Regions from separate parts of the Lysinibacillus sp. FSL M8-0355 genome, predicted to be linked through region 2. Evidence: a T-box and tRNA genes for the amino acid it is inferred to sense, from the RefSeq annotation. Region 2 holds a T-box; the other regions hold tRNA genes.
The links. A T-box is a leader RNA that pairs with one kind of tRNA and senses whether it is charged. The one in region 2 lies ahead of trpS (tryptophan--tRNA ligase), so its partner is inferred to be a tRNA-Trp.
Positions count from the first base shown of each region.

Region 1 (4,978 bases), 3.3 Mb from region 2:
AAATAGTATCGGATTTATAGAGTGTACCTACTAAATTCATAAAGGAGTTTTTATGATAGAGCCTCATAAATTGTTCTGTTTCAAAACTTAGATAGGCATCTTTTTCTACTGTAGGGTAATAAAATCTTTCCTTAGCTTTTTTCTCACTGCGAAGAAATCCACGTTCAGTTAATCTTTTCATAAGAGATACTACGGTTTGAATCTTCCAACCTTTCTCATCTCCTATTTCGCTCATTATGATACTTGTAGTAATTGGAGGTTTACTTTTCCAAACTATCTTCATAATTTCAAATTCTGCTTCAGGCAATTTTTTCATATGTACTCACCCCTTTTCATTTAAGTCAATTGTCTTATTTGTATAATAAATCCTTTTTGAAATGATGTCAAATTTTGTTATAGAAGATATATATTATTCAAGTATATAAGGTTATCCCAACAGCCGTTCTCTGTTCCAAGTTGCTGAATTACTCTATGATAATGGAAGTTATTAGAAATATATTCGAAATACAAAGAAACACGGAATAGAATAAATCAATTAAATTGAATAAGATAGATTTGCTGAAGTTCTAAGAGAGGTTTAAATAGTATTAGGTTTGAAAAATAAATCTTATGCATAGAGAGAGGAATTTACACATATATCTATAAGTTATAATTAGGGCGATCAATGTGATTACATTTGAATAACTTTAGATTGCTAATACAGCACTAAATATAGCTGCTGTGTTAGCAACAATAAGATCCATTCAGTCTACCTCTTTTTTTCTCTGCTTATATACTTTCTATAATTTTCTACAACAAAAAAAGAATCCCTGATATATCAAGGATTCTTCATTGTAATTGATACCGGTGGTCGGGGTCGAACCGACACTCCAAAGGAACACGATTTTGAGTCGTGCGCGTCTGCCAATTCCGCCACACCGGCATAATGGAGATAAAAAAAATCGGATACACCGATTAGAGTTAAAATATGGAGGCGGCAACCGGATTTGAACCGGTGATAAAGGTGTTGCAGACCTGTGCCTTACCACTTGGCTATGCCGCCATCGAAGTTGGAGCGGAAGACGAGGTTCGAACTCGCGACCCCCACCTTGGCAAGGTGGTGTTCTACCACTGAACTACTTCCGCAAAATGGCTGGGGTACCTGGATTCGAACCAGGGCATGACGGAATCAAAATCCGTTGCCTTACCGCTTGGCTATACCCCAAAAGATAATTATATAAATGGGGCGACTGATGGGAATCGAACCCACGAGTGCCGGAACCACAATCCGGTGCGTTAACCACTTCGCCACAATCGCCATTATATTATGATTTGATTTTTATTAATTTTACTTTAAATGGGGCGACTGATGGGAATCGAACCCACGAATGCCGGAACCACAATCCGGTGCGTTAACCACTTCGCCACAATCGCCATAAAATTAATTGGCAGGGGCAGTAGGAATCGAACCCACACCAAAGGTTTTGGAGACCTCTATTCTACCGTTGAACTATGCCCCTATAATAATAAAACTGGTGGAGGGGGACGGATTCGAACCGCCGAACCCTAAGGAGCGGATTTACAGTCCGCCGCGTTTAGCCACTTCGCTACCCCTCCGGGAATACATGGTGCCGGCGATAGGAGTCGAACCCACGACCTACTGATTACAAGTCAGTTGCTCTACCAACTGAGCTACACCGGCAAAAAAACATGATGGGTCAGGACGGAATCGAACCGCCGACACTTAGAGCTTCAATCTAATGCTCTACCAACTGAGCTACTGACCCTTGTTATTAAAATAAATGGCGGTCCCGACCGGGATCGAACCGGCGATCTCCTGCGTGACAGGCAGGCATGTTAACCGCTACACCACGGGACCATTTGGTTGCGGGGGCCGGATTTGAACCAACGACCTTCGGGTTATGAGCCCGACGAGCTACCACTGCTCCACCCCGCGATAATCATATACTATTGTAAAAATAATGGTGGAGGATGACGGGCTCGAACCGCCGACCCTCTGCTTGTAAGGCAGATGCTCTCCCAGCTGAGCTAATCCTCCATCTGGGTATTTAAATGGTGACCCCTACGGGATTCGAACCCGTGTTACCGCCGTGAAAGGGCGGTGTCTTAACCACTTGACCAAGGGGCCAACTTTTGGAATAAATCAAAGTGCTGGCGGAGAGTAAGGGATTTGAACCCTTGAGACAGTGTTAACCGCCTACACGATTTCCAATCGTGCTCCTTCGGCCACTCGGACAACTCTCCAAGAATGGCTCCGAAGGCAGGACTCGAACCTGCGACAACCTGATTAACAGTCAGGTGCTACTACCAACTGAGCTACTTCGGAATGATTTTAGTATATAGCCTAGCGACGTCCTACTCTCACAGGGGGAAGCCCCCAACTACCATCGGCGCTAAAGAGCTTAACTTCCGTGTTCGGTATGGGAACGGGTGTGACCTCTTTGCCATCATCACTAGACTATTTGAAAGACAATACTTATTATAACATATTTTATCAAAATTACAAGTATATTATAATATTTTTTATTCTTTCAAAACTGGATAATCGTGCATTGAATGTTTCAAACATTTTTGGTTAAGTCCTCGATCGATTAGTATTCGTCAGCTCCATGTGTCACCACACTTCCACCTCGAACCTATCTACCTCATCGTCTTTGAGGGATCTTACTTACTTGCGTAATGGGAAATCTCATCTTGAGGGGGGCTTCATGCTTAGATGCTTTCAGCACTTATCCCGTCCACACATAGCTACCCAGCGATGCCTTTGGCAAGACAACTGGTACACCAGCGGTGTGTCCATCCCGGTCCTCTCGTACTAAGGACAGCTCCTCTCAAATTTCCTACGCCCACGACGGATAGGGACCGAACTGTCTCACGACGTTCTGAACCCAGCTCGCGTACCGCTTTAATGGGCGAACAGCCCAACCCTTGGGACCGACTACAGCCCCAGGATGCGATGAGCCGACATCGAGGTGCCAAACCTCCCCGTCGATGTGGACTCTTGGGGGAGATAAGCCTGTTATCCCCGGGGTAGCTTTTATCCGTTGAGCGATGGCCCTTCCATGCGGAACCACCGGATCACTAAGCCCGTCTTTCGACCCTGCTCGACTTGTAGGTCTCGCAGTCAAGCTCCCTTGTGCCTTTACACTCTACGAATGATTTCCAACCATTCTGAGGGAACCTTTGGGCGCCTCCGTTACCTTTTAGGAGGCGACCGCCCCAGTCAAACTGTCCGCCTGACACTGTCTCCTGCCCCGCTAAGGGGCATGGGTTAGAATTTCAATACAACCAGGGTAGTATCCCACCGACGCCTCCTTCGAAGCTGGCGCTCCGAGATCTCTGGCTCCTACCTATCCTGTACAAGTTGTACCAAAATTCAATATCAGGCTACAGTAAAGCTCCACGGGGTCTTTCCGTCCTGTCGCGGGTAACCTGCATCTTCACAGGTACTATAATTTCACCGAGTCTCTCGTTGAGACAGTGCCCAGATCGTTACGCCTTTCGTGCGGGTCGGAACTTACCCGACAAGGAATTTCGCTACCTTAGGACCGTTATAGTTACGGCCGCCGTTTACTGGGGCTTCAATTCGCAGCTTCGCTTGCGCTAACCACTCCTCTTAACCTTCCAGCACCGGGCAGGCGTCAGCCCCTATACGTCACCTTACGGTTTTGCAGAGACCTGTGTTTTTGCTAAACAGTCGCCTGGGCCTATTCACTGCGGCTCTCATGCGCTTGCACGCTCAAGAGCACCCCTTCTCCCGAAGTTACGGGGTCATTTTGCCGAGTTCCTTAACGAGAGTTCTCTCGCACACCTTAGGATTCTCTCCTCGACTACCTGTGTCGGTTTGCGGTACGGGCACCTCTCACCTCGATAGAGGCTTTTCTTGGCAGTGTGAAATCAGGAACTTCGTCCATACGGACTCGCCATCACAGCTCAACGTTACAGTGTGCGGATTTGCCTACACACACGCCTTACTGCTTGGACGCGCATAACCAACAGCGCGCTTACCCTATCCTACTGCGTCCCCCCATTTCTCAAACGGTGAGGAGGTGGTACAGGAATATCAACCTGTTGTCCATCGCCTACGCCTATCGGCCTCGGCTTAGGTCCCGACTAACCCTGAGCGGACGAGCCTTCCTCAGGAAACCTTAGTCATACGGTGGACGGGATTCTCACCCGTCTTTCGCTACTCATACCGGCATTCTCACTTCTAAGCGCTCCACCAGTCCTTCCGGTCTGACTTCAACGCACTTAGAACGCTCTCCTACCACTGACATCGTAGATGTCAATCCACAGCTTCGGTGAATCGTTTAGCCCCGATACATTTTCGGCGCAGCGTCACTCGACCAGTGAGCTATTACGCACTCTTTAAATGATGGCTGCTTCTAAGCCAACATCCTGGTTGTCTGTGCAACGCCACATCCTTTTCCACTTAACGATTACTTTGGGACCTTAGCTGGTGGTCTGGGCTGTTTCCCTTTTGACTACGGATCTTATCACTCGCAGTCTGACTCCCGTGTATAAATATCTGGCATTCGGAGTTTGTCTGAATTCGGTAAACCGGGATGGCCCCCTAGTCCAAACAGTGCTCTACCTCCAGTATTCTCATCACGAGGCTAGCCCTAAAGCTATTTCGGAGAGAACCAGCTATCTCCAAGTTCGATTGGAATTTCTCCGCTACCCACACCTCATCCCCGCACTTTTCAACGTGCGTGGGTTCGGGCCTCCAGTAAGTGTTACCTTACCTTCACCCTGGACATGGGTAGATCACCTGGTTTCGGGTCTACGACCACGTACTATTTCGCCCTATTCAGACTCGCTTTCGCTGCGGCTCCGCCTTCTAAAGCTTAACCTCGCACGTAATCGTAACTCGCCGGTTCATTCTACAAAAGGCACGCTATCACCCATTAACGGGCTCTAACTACTTGTAGGCACACGGTTTCAGGATCTCTTTCACTCCCCTTCCGGGGTGCTTTTC
Region 1 covers NZ_JBBPAI010000001.1:4,051,939-4,056,916, forward strand. Annotated here, with positions in the region: gene MKY46_RS19770 (BlaI/MecI/CopY family transcriptional regulator) at 1-316, opposite strand, end outside; tRNA gene MKY46_RS19775 (tRNA-Leu) at 842-922, opposite strand; tRNA gene MKY46_RS19780 (tRNA-Cys) at 969-1,042, opposite strand; tRNA gene MKY46_RS19785 (tRNA-Gly) at 1,051-1,125, opposite strand; tRNA gene MKY46_RS19790 (tRNA-Gln) at 1,130-1,204, opposite strand; tRNA gene MKY46_RS19795 (tRNA-His) at 1,222-1,297, opposite strand; tRNA gene MKY46_RS19800 (tRNA-His) at 1,338-1,413, opposite strand; tRNA gene MKY46_RS19805 (tRNA-Trp) at 1,426-1,499, opposite strand; tRNA gene MKY46_RS19810 (tRNA-Tyr) at 1,513-1,596, opposite strand; tRNA gene MKY46_RS19815 (tRNA-Thr) at 1,606-1,681, opposite strand; tRNA gene MKY46_RS19820 (tRNA-Phe) at 1,694-1,766, opposite strand; tRNA gene MKY46_RS19825 (tRNA-Asp) at 1,783-1,858, opposite strand; tRNA gene MKY46_RS19830 (tRNA-Met) at 1,862-1,936, opposite strand; tRNA gene MKY46_RS19835 (tRNA-Val) at 1,963-2,038, opposite strand; tRNA gene MKY46_RS19840 (tRNA-Glu) at 2,054-2,128, opposite strand; tRNA gene MKY46_RS19845 (tRNA-Ser) at 2,153-2,244, opposite strand; tRNA gene MKY46_RS19850 (tRNA-Asn) at 2,250-2,326, opposite strand; rRNA gene rrf (5S ribosomal RNA) at 2,343-2,458, opposite strand; rRNA gene MKY46_RS19860 (23S ribosomal RNA) at 2,572-4,978, opposite strand, start outside.
Region 1: it has a tRNA-Trp gene. The T-box ahead of trpS (tryptophan--tRNA ligase) is inferred to sense a tRNA for this amino acid. The anticodon was not compared.

Region 2 (4,978 bases):
CGTCCATTTGATAAAAACCGCGATGGTTTTATTATCGGAGAAGGCGCTGGTATCGTTATTCTAGAAGAGTATGAACATGCGAAAGCTCGTGGCGCTAAAATATATGCTGAAGTTTTAGGTTATGGTGCAACAGGTGATGCGCATCACATTACGGCTCCAGCTCCAGAGGGTGAGGGGGCAGCACGTGCAATGACGCAAGCATTGACAGATGGTGGAGTTGATCCATCACAAGTTGATTATATTAATGCACATGGTACTAGCACACCTTACAATGATTTATTTGAAACACAAGCTGTTAAAACTGCTTTTGGTGATCATGCGTATAAGCTTGCTATGAGCTCTACAAAGTCTATGACGGGTCACTTATTAGGAGCAGCTGGTGGTGTGGAAGCGATTTTCACAGCATTAGCCTTAAAAGAAGGCATTTTACCTCCAACAATTAATTTAGTAGATCCAGATCCAGAATGTGATTTAGATTATGTTCCAAACGAAGCGAGAGAAGCAAACATTCAATATGCGATGAGTAATTCTCTTGGTTTTGGTGGTCACAATGCCAGTCTTCTATTCAAAAAATATGAAGCATAATATATAAACTTAAAAAACGTCAGCCAAATTTTAAAATGTACCCTATAAGATAGACACTTTCCAAAAGGTCATCTTATAGGGTATTTTTATTTATAATGAAGAAAAAAACGAGCGGTGGTAAATAGTATGACTAAAAATTTTTTTTCGGAACAACAACAGGCACAATTAAAATTAAATCCATACGTCAAATCAGTAAGCGCGAAAGCCATTACTTATACAGATGAATTTAAAGAATTTTTTATTGATGAATACGATAAAGGAAAATATCCAAGTGAAATTTTCCTTGAGGCGGGTTTTGACATTGAAGCCCTTGGTCCAGCGCGTATTCGGAGAGCTTCGAATCGTTGGCGCACAGCTTATAAAGAGCATGGGCTAACAGGTTTAGAAGATGCTAGAAAACATGCTTCAGGTCGCCCTTTAGAACGCGTATTAAGTATAGAAGAAAAATACGCCCGCTTAGAAGCGAAGATGAAATTGTTAGAAGCAGAAAACGAATTTTTAAAAAAGCTAGATCAACTCGAAAGGCAGCTGATAAGGAAGAAATCAAAATAAGTACTACACAAAAATTTGAGTTAATCCATCAAATTATTGAAAAATATCAATTAAAACGAATGGTACGATATCTTTGTGAAATGGCACATGTTTCACGCTCAGGCTACTATCGCTATTTTAGAGTAGAAGCTGTCTTAACTCGTCAAAAACAGAATGAAGAAGATGAAGTGGTGAAAGAAGTCATTTTAAAGGCCTTTCATTTCCGAGGACGAAAGAAAGGCGCACGTCAAATAAAAATGACACTAGAAAACCAATATGAAATTACGTACAACCTTAAGCGTATCCGTCGCATTATGAAAAAGTTTAATATTATCTGTCCCATTCGAAAAGCGAATCCAGCGCGTCGTATGGCAAAAGCAACGAAGGAACATCGTATATGCCCTAACAATTTACACCGCAACTTCAAGCAAGGTGTGGCAGGAAAAGTATTACTAACCGACATCACATATTTAATATATGGAGGCGGTAAACGTGCTTATTTATCAACGATAAAAGACGCCGAAACAAATGAAATTTTAGCTTATGAAGTATCTTCTACATTGAGTATAGAAATTGCGCTCAATACCTTACATAAATTGAAGAAACATCGCCATTTAAGGGAAGATGCCTTTATCCATTCGGATCAAGGTTTCCATTATACGAATCCAAAATTTCGAGCCTTAGTGAAGAAAATTGGCTTAGGACAGTCCATGTCACGTCGAGGAAACTGTTGGGATAATGCGCCACAAGAATCATTCTTTGGGCATTTTAAAGATGAAACAACTATTAGAGCATGTGAAACGTTAGAAGAAGTAAAGAAAGAAATTAAGAGTTATATGATTTACTACAATCATTATCGAGGGCAATGGAATTTAAAAAAGCTGCCGCCTGTAAAATACAGACAGCAGCTTCAAGAAGTTGCCTAACCTTTTTCAAAATGTCCTTTACAAAGGGTACACTTTATTTAAACGGCTGACGTCTTTTTTTATAGTTTTGTGAATAAATGATAAGTAAGAAGAAATAGAAAGGATGCCTCTACTGTGTTTCGTCTCTTTTTATTTTTAGTAAGCTATGGCTTAATGATCCTCTCTGTAGGGAATCTCATATTGTATTTAAATTATCGAACATTAGGTTATTCCTGGAAGGTTGTTTTCAAATTTATTTTTCAAACAACAGAATTTTATATGGCGGTAGGAGCCTGCATTATCATTTGTGCTGTTGTGCTTGATTTAGGCTTTGATCGCTCCACAGACAAGCCATAAATTAGCGACGTGTGCGGCCGAGACCCATTGCATCTTCCATGCGTTTTAATGTAGCACTGGCAATCGCATTCGCCTTTTCAGCACCTTCATCTAAGATGACATCTAATTCAGAGGATTCTACTAAATGATAGAATTTTTCTTGAATTGGTGTTAGATGTTCGATAACAGCTGTTGCAACACCTTGCTTGAATCCACCATAACCAATTCCCTCATATTTTTTGACTAAATCTTCAATGGCTATACCAGAAATAGCCGATTCGATTGTCAATAAATTCGAGACACCTGGTTTATTTTCTACATCAAATGCAACAATACCATCAGAATCCGTAACCGCTGATTTAATTTTTTTCTCAATGTCCTTTGCCGTATCTAGCAAACGGATTGTCGCTTTCGTATTAGGGTCAGATTTACTCATTTTCTTTGTTGGCTCTTGTAAGGATTTAATACGAGCGCCTGCTTTTGGTAATTGAATTTCTGGAATTGTTAAAACGTCACCAAAGCGTTTATTAAAACGTTCTGCAAGGTCACGAGTTAGCTCGATATGCTGCTTCTGATCATCGCCGACAGGGACAATGTTTGTGTTGTAAAGTAGAATGTCTGCAGCCATTAACGGTGGATATGTTAAAAGAGCAGCAGAAACGCTTTCTTTACCATGTGATTTATCTTTAAATTGTGTCATACGTTCTAGCTCCCCGATAGACGCAACACATTGTAACATCCATCCTGCCTGAGCATGCGCTGGCACCTCTGATTGAATGAATAACGTAGATTTTTTAGGGTCGATGCCAGTAGCAATATAGGTAGCTGCCAGCTTACGAATGCTTTCACGTAATTCTTTAGGATCTTGGGCAACCGTGATCGCATGCTGATCAACGATACAATAAATAGCATTTCCTTCGTCTTGTAGTGCAGGAAATTGCTTGAATGCTCCTAAATAGTTCCCTAAAGTAACGATTCCTGTAGGCTGTACGCCTGAAAAAATAGTTGTCATTAAAAGTTCCTCCTCGAATTCAAATTCCGTGATGGTTGTCAGCGGCATTTACTCACTTTTCCACCTCACGATAAAGACAAAAAAACATCATGCGTCCTCATTAGATTTTTTCTAATGAAGGGACGAATGATGTTTTGAATCCGCGGTACCACCCAGCTTGCCTAAAAGGCCACTCAGCTTCGTAACGTGAAGGGACGAGCTCTGCTAATAGCTTCTAACAGCGTTCACAAAGCTAACTCGGAAGTCCATTCCACATGTCTCCACGATCTGTTTGCAGCAACCACAGACTCTCTAAACGTGAAATGAACATATGTACTACTCTTCGTCAGCGTTTTTCTCAATTTAAATTATTCAAATTGATTTGATTGCAAAGAATTATATTATAAAGATTCCATTGTGTAAAGTCAGACTTTTGACGGTGGTTTTTTTCGAGAAAAAATTATATGCTTTTTTTGTTGTGTAATTTTGTTATAAATATAAAATTTTTTATTAAAATTGTGTTTAGGTGTACACGTCAAATTGACAATTTTCTCGTTTAATCTTTTTAAATGAGAACAACTAAGATACATGCTTGGATGTTTAAAATGCACTGAAAGTGGGAATGTTAGTAGTAGCACATAAGATAGAAGGAAATACGCTTTATTAAAAGCTGTATAAAGAGACAGAATAATTTGTGATGGGTTCAGTCTTTTTTTATTGGAACTATATTCAAATACAGCTGAGTGCTGTATAATGGTACTGTGTATTTTACTTTACATTAATTCTAATTTAACACTTTGGTTCTGGTTTATAGATAATGATTACAAAATGAAAGGATGTGTCAGAATGATCGTAACCCTATTTACATCACCAAGTTGTACCTCTTGTCGTAAAGCGAAAGCTTGGTTAGAGGAGCACGAAATTCCATATACAGAACGTAATATATTTTCTGAGCCACTAAGTATTAGTGAAATTAAAAAAATTTTACGTATGACAGAAGACGGGACAGATGAAATCATTTCTACTCGTTCAAAAATATTTCAAAAATTAAATGTGGATGTTGAAAGTTTACCACTACAACGTTTATATGAATTAATTCAGGAGTATCCTGGTTTATTACGCCGACCAATTATTTTGGACGAAAAACGTCTACAAGTTGGCTATAATGAAGATGAAATTCGTCGCTTCCTACCTCGAAAAGTTCGAGCATATCAGCTTCAAGAAGCGCAACGAATGGTGAATTAAACCTACTCATTTTGAATAATATATATTGTAGATGTTACAAATGTGGAATGCATGTTGTGACATCTATTTTTTATGTTTTACTTATGTAAAACCTTCTATATGAAGTATAATAATTGATAGGGAAAAGTCATATATTTCCGTAAAAGTATGTTAAACTTGATTTAAGTTAAATAGTTTACTACAATTTCAATAATTCAAATATCTTCTGTGAAACGGTGTATATCCTTTTCATTTTATGACAGAACAGCATACAATAGAGTTAGAGACAACTGTGAACAAAAAAAATCATGTTTGCGGTTCCTCGATGGTTTTACTGAGTGTGGTCAAAGGTTGAAAAACAAATGCAGTATGAAGGTTAAAAACAAAGAATAAAAGCATACTAATG
Region 2 covers NZ_JBBPAI010000001.1:796,048-801,025, forward strand. Annotated here, with positions in the region: gene fabF (beta-ketoacyl-ACP synthase II) at 1-585, shown strand, start outside; gene MKY46_RS03710 (IS3 family transposase) at 712-1,137, shown strand; gene MKY46_RS03715 (IS3 family transposase) at 1,080-2,042, shown strand; gene MKY46_RS03720 (hypothetical protein) at 2,157-2,378, shown strand; gene trpS (tryptophan--tRNA ligase) at 2,380-3,369, opposite strand; T-box leader at 3,485-3,707, opposite strand; gene spxA (transcriptional regulator SpxA) at 4,198-4,593, shown strand.

Region 3 (4,978 bases), 540 kb from region 2:
CAGCGAAAGCGAGTCTGAATAGGGCGAAATAGTACGTGGTCGTAGACCCGAAACCAGGTGATCTACCCATGTCCAGGGTGAAGGTAAGGTAACACTTACTGGAGGCCCGAACCCACGCACGTTGAAAAGTGCGGGGATGAGGTGTGGGTAGCGGAGAAATTCCAATCGAACTTGGAGATAGCTGGTTCTCTCCGAAATAGCTTTAGGGCTAGCCTCGTGATGAGAATACTGGAGGTAGAGCACTGTTTGGACTAGGGGGCCATCCCGGTTTACCGAATTCAGACAAACTCCGAATGCCAGATATTTATACACGGGAGTCAGACTGCGAGTGATAAGATCCGTAGTCAAAAGGGAAACAGCCCAGACCACCAGCTAAGGTCCCAAAGTAATCGTTAAGTGGAAAAGGATGTGGCGTTGCACAGACAACCAGGATGTTGGCTTAGAAGCAGCCATCATTTAAAGAGTGCGTAATAGCTCACTGGTCGAGTGACGCTGCGCCGAAAATGTATCGGGGCTAAACGATTCACCGAAGCTGTGGATTGACATCTACGATGTCAGTGGTAGGAGAGCGTTCTAAGTGCGTTGAAGTCAGACCGGAAGGACTGGTGGAGCGCTTAGAAGTGAGAATGCCGGTATGAGTAGCGAAAGACGGGTGAGAATCCCGTCCACCGTATGACTAAGGTTTCCTGAGGAAGGCTCGTCCGCTCAGGGTTAGTCGGGACCTAAGCCGAGGCCGATAGGCGTAGGCGATGGACAACAGGTTGATATTCCTGTACCACCTCCTCACCGTTTGAGAAATGGGGGGACGCAGTAGGATAGGGTAAGCGCGCTGTTGGTTATGCGCGTCCAAGCAGTAAGGCGTGTGTGTAGGCAAATCCGCACACTGTAACGTTGAGCTGTGATGGCGAGTCCGTATGGACGAAGTTCCTGATTTCACACTGCCAAGAAAAGCCTCTATCGAGGTGAGAGGTGCCCGTACCGCAAACCGACACAGGTAGTCGAGGAGAGAATCCTAAGGTGTGCGAGAGAACTCTCGTTAAGGAACTCGGCAAAATGACCCCGTAACTTCGGGAGAAGGGGTGCTCTTGAGCGTGCAAGCGCATGAGAGCCGCAGTGAATAGGCCCAGGCGACTGTTTAGCAAAAACACAGGTCTCTGCAAAACCGTAAGGTGACGTATAGGGGCTGACGCCTGCCCGGTGCTGGAAGGTTAAGAGGAGTGGTTAGCGCAAGCGAAGCTGCGAATTGAAGCCCCAGTAAACGGCGGCCGTAACTATAACGGTCCTAAGGTAGCGAAATTCCTTGTCGGGTAAGTTCCGACCCGCACGAAAGGCGTAACGATCTGGGCACTGTCTCAACGAGAGACTCGGTGAAATTATAGTACCTGTGAAGATGCAGGTTACCCGCGACAGGACGGAAAGACCCCGTGGAGCTTTACTGTAGCCTGATATTGAATTTTGGTACAACTTGTACAGGATAGGTAGGAGCCAGAGATCTCGGAGCGCCAGCTTCGAAGGAGGCGTCGGTGGGATACTACCCTGGTTGTATTGAAATTCTAACCCATGCCCCTTAGCGGGGCAGGAGACAGTGTCAGGCGGACAGTTTGACTGGGGCGGTCGCCTCCTAAAAGGTAACGGAGGCGCCCAAAGGTTCCCTCAGAATGGTTGGAAATCATTCGTAGAGTGTAAAGGCACAAGGGAGCTTGACTGCGAGACCTACAAGTCGAGCAGGGTCGAAAGACGGGCTTAGTGATCCGGTGGTTCCGCATGGAAGGGCCATCGCTCAACGGATAAAAGCTACCCCGGGGATAACAGGCTTATCTCCCCCAAGAGTCCACATCGACGGGGAGGTTTGGCACCTCGATGTCGGCTCATCGCATCCTGGGGCTGTAGTCGGTCCCAAGGGTTGGGCTGTTCGCCCATTAAAGCGGTACGCGAGCTGGGTTCAGAACGTCGTGAGACAGTTCGGTCCCTATCCGTCGTGGGCGTAGGAAATTTGAGAGGAGCTGTCCTTAGTACGAGAGGACCGGGATGGACACACCGCTGGTGTACCAGTTGTCTTGCCAAAGGCATCGCTGGGTAGCTATGTGTGGACGGGATAAGTGCTGAAAGCATCTAAGCATGAAGCCCCCCTCAAGATGAGATTTCCCATTACGCAAGTAAGTAAGATCCCTCAAAGACGATGAGGTAGATAGGTTCGAGGTGGAAGTGTGGTGACACATGGAGCTGACGAATACTAATCGATCGAGGACTTAACCAAAACGTTTGAACCATTCAATGAACCGTTTATCCAGTTTTGAAAGAACAACTCTTTCAACTGAATAAGTGAAGTGATGATGGCAAAGAGGCCACACCCGTTCCCATACCGAACACGGAAGTTAAGCTCTTTAGCGCCGATGGTAGTTGGGGGCTTCCCCCTGTGAGAGTAGGACATCGCTTCGCTTATTTTTCGTGGAGGATTAGCTCAGTTGGGAGAGCATCTGCCTTACAAGCAGAGGGTCGGCGGTTCGAGCCCGTCATCCTCCACCATTATTTTTAAAACAGTATAGTATTATCGCGGGGTGGAGCAGTGGTAGCTCGTCGGGCTCATAACCCGAAGGTCGTTGGTTCAAATCCAGCCCCCGCAACCAAATGGTCCCGTGGTGTAGCGGTTAACATGCCTGCCTGTCACGCAGGAGATCGCCGGTTCGATCCCGGTCGGGACCGCCATTTTTTTTTGCCGGTGTAGCTCAGTTGGTAGAGCAACTGACTTGTAATCAGTAGGTCGTGGGTTCGACTCCTATCGCCGGCACCATTCCCTTGGAGGGGTAGCGAAGTGGCTAAACGCGGCGGACTGTAAATCCGCTCCTTAGGGTTCGGCGGTTCGAATCCGTCCCCCTCCACCATTTTAGGGGCATAGTTCAACGGTAGAATAGAGGTCTCCAAAACCTTTGGTGTGGGTTCGATTCCTACTGCCCCTGCCAGGTATTGAGGTACTCGTTCATATACAGCTGTTATAATTTATATAGTGGCGATTGTGGCGAAGTGGTTAACGCATCGGATTGTGGTTCCGACATTCGTGGGTTCGATTCCCATCAGTCGCCCCATTTTCAAATTGGGGTATAGCCAAGCGGTAAGGCAACGGATTTTGATTCCGTCATGCCTAGGTTCGAATCCTAGTACCCCAGCCATTTTTCTTTTTTACGAGCCATTAGCTCAGTTGGTAGAGCATCTGACTTTTAATCAGAGGGTCGAAGGTTCGAGTCCTTCATGGCTCATCGTTTTTTAATGAATATTGCGCCCGTAGCTCAATTGGATAGAGCGTCTGACTACGGATCAGAAGGTTATGGGTTCGACTCATGTCGGGCGCGCCAATAAATTTATGTTTTCGGAATGTAGCTCAGCTTGGTAGAGCACTTGGTTTGGGACCAAGGGGTCGTAGGTTCGAATCCTGTCATTCCGACCATTTTTTATGATAAATGGGGCCTTAGCTCAGCTGGGAGAGCGCCTGCCTTGCACGCAGGAGGTCAGCGGTTCGATCCCGCTAGGCTCCACCAGTTCAATATTTTTGGAGGTATACCCAAGTCTGGCTGAAGGGATCGGTCTTGAAAACCGACAGGCGGGTAACACCGCGCGGGGGTTCGAATCCCTCTACCTCCTCCATTTTGGGTCAGTAGCTCAGTTGGTAGAGCATTAGATTGAAGCTCTAAGTGTCGGCGGTTCGATTCCGTCCTGACCCACCATTATTTGCGGGTGTAGTTTAATGGTAAAACCTCAGCCTTCCAAGCTGATGTCGTGAGTTCGATTCTCATCACCCGCTCCAAAATGGGCCTATAGCTCAGCTGGTTAGAGCGCACGCCTGATAAGCGTGAGGTCGATGGTTCGAGTCCATTTAGGCCCATCATTATTCCGAAGTAGCTCAGTTGGTAGTAGCACCTGACTGTTAATCAGGTTGTCGCAGGTTCGAGTCCTGCCTTCGGAGCCACGGCCCGTTGGTCAAGTGGTTAAGACACCGCCCTTTCACGGCGGTAACACGGGTTCGAATCCCGTACGGGTCATCAAGCATGTAGCACAAATATTGTGTTACATGCTTTTTCTTTTATCAATAAATGATACATTAGTAAAGAGTGAAAGCTACGAATCCGCTATCAATGGTTCAGTAGCTTTTTTACATGACTAATATTTTGTTTCTCCTTTCTATAAGATGTCGCCCACCTCTTTTCCTTCTTCATTCACAATATCTTCTAATCATGATTCGATTCATTATAAATTTGAACAAACTATTTCATATATGCAATATGTATGTTTTTTTATAGCTATTTTCGTGGTGCTTGTCGTTTTGTTCCTCTAATATGAGGATAAGTGGAGGAATCGAAATGAATATACAGGAGATCCAGCAATTTTTAAGTTTATATCAGACAGAACAAGATGAATCAGAGCGTTGGTTAGCGAATAGATTACAACAGATTAAGAATGCAGGTGAGTACGACCCAACAACAGAGGAGCTAGCTTTTGGTGCACGGGTGGCGTGGCGTAATAGTAACAAATGTATTGGTCGTCTGTTTTGGCAATCATTGCATGTAGTAGATGCACGTGCCGTTTTAGATGAACAGGATATTTTTCAAAAACTACTGGAGCATATCGATTATGCAACAAATAGTGGAAAAATCCGTCCAACAATAACAGTATTTGCTTCGAACAGAGTGCGTATATGGAATCATCAGCTAATTCGTTATGCAGGCTATGAAACGGAAGCTGGCGTTATTGGTGATGCACATTCTATTGTTTTTACTAAAGTATGTGAATCGTTAGGTTGGAAAAGTGAGAGGACACCATTCGATGTGTTACCTCTTGTTATACAAGTAGATGAGCGAGCTCCGCAGCTGTTTACAATTCCTGTAGAATATATTTTAGAGGTGCCAATTCGTCATCCAGAGTCAGTGGATGTAGAGAAATTAGGAATGAAATGGTATGCTGTACCCATAATTTCAAGTATGCGTTT
Region 3 covers NZ_JBBPAI010000001.1:253,203-258,180, forward strand. Annotated here, with positions in the region: rRNA gene MKY46_RS01150 (23S ribosomal RNA) at 1-2,257, shown strand, start outside; rRNA gene rrf (5S ribosomal RNA) at 2,324-2,439, shown strand; tRNA gene MKY46_RS01160 (tRNA-Val) at 2,451-2,526, shown strand; tRNA gene MKY46_RS01165 (tRNA-Met) at 2,553-2,627, shown strand; tRNA gene MKY46_RS01170 (tRNA-Asp) at 2,631-2,706, shown strand; tRNA gene MKY46_RS01175 (tRNA-Thr) at 2,716-2,791, shown strand; tRNA gene MKY46_RS01180 (tRNA-Tyr) at 2,799-2,882, shown strand; tRNA gene MKY46_RS01185 (tRNA-Trp) at 2,887-2,960, shown strand; tRNA gene MKY46_RS01190 (tRNA-His) at 3,008-3,083, shown strand; tRNA gene MKY46_RS01195 (tRNA-Gln) at 3,093-3,167, shown strand; tRNA gene MKY46_RS01200 (tRNA-Lys) at 3,182-3,254, shown strand; tRNA gene MKY46_RS01205 (tRNA-Arg) at 3,274-3,350, shown strand; tRNA gene MKY46_RS01210 (tRNA-Pro) at 3,366-3,442, shown strand; tRNA gene MKY46_RS01215 (tRNA-Ala) at 3,458-3,533, shown strand; tRNA gene MKY46_RS01220 (tRNA-Ser) at 3,547-3,639, shown strand; tRNA gene MKY46_RS01225 (tRNA-Phe) at 3,644-3,719, shown strand; tRNA gene MKY46_RS01230 (tRNA-Gly) at 3,726-3,799, shown strand; tRNA gene MKY46_RS01235 (tRNA-Ile) at 3,804-3,877, shown strand; tRNA gene MKY46_RS01240 (tRNA-Asn) at 3,885-3,961, shown strand; tRNA gene MKY46_RS01245 (tRNA-Glu) at 3,963-4,034, shown strand; gene MKY46_RS01250 (nitric oxide synthase oxygenase) at 4,353-4,978, shown strand, end outside.
Region 3: it has a tRNA-Trp gene. The T-box ahead of trpS (tryptophan--tRNA ligase) is inferred to sense a tRNA for this amino acid. The anticodon was not compared.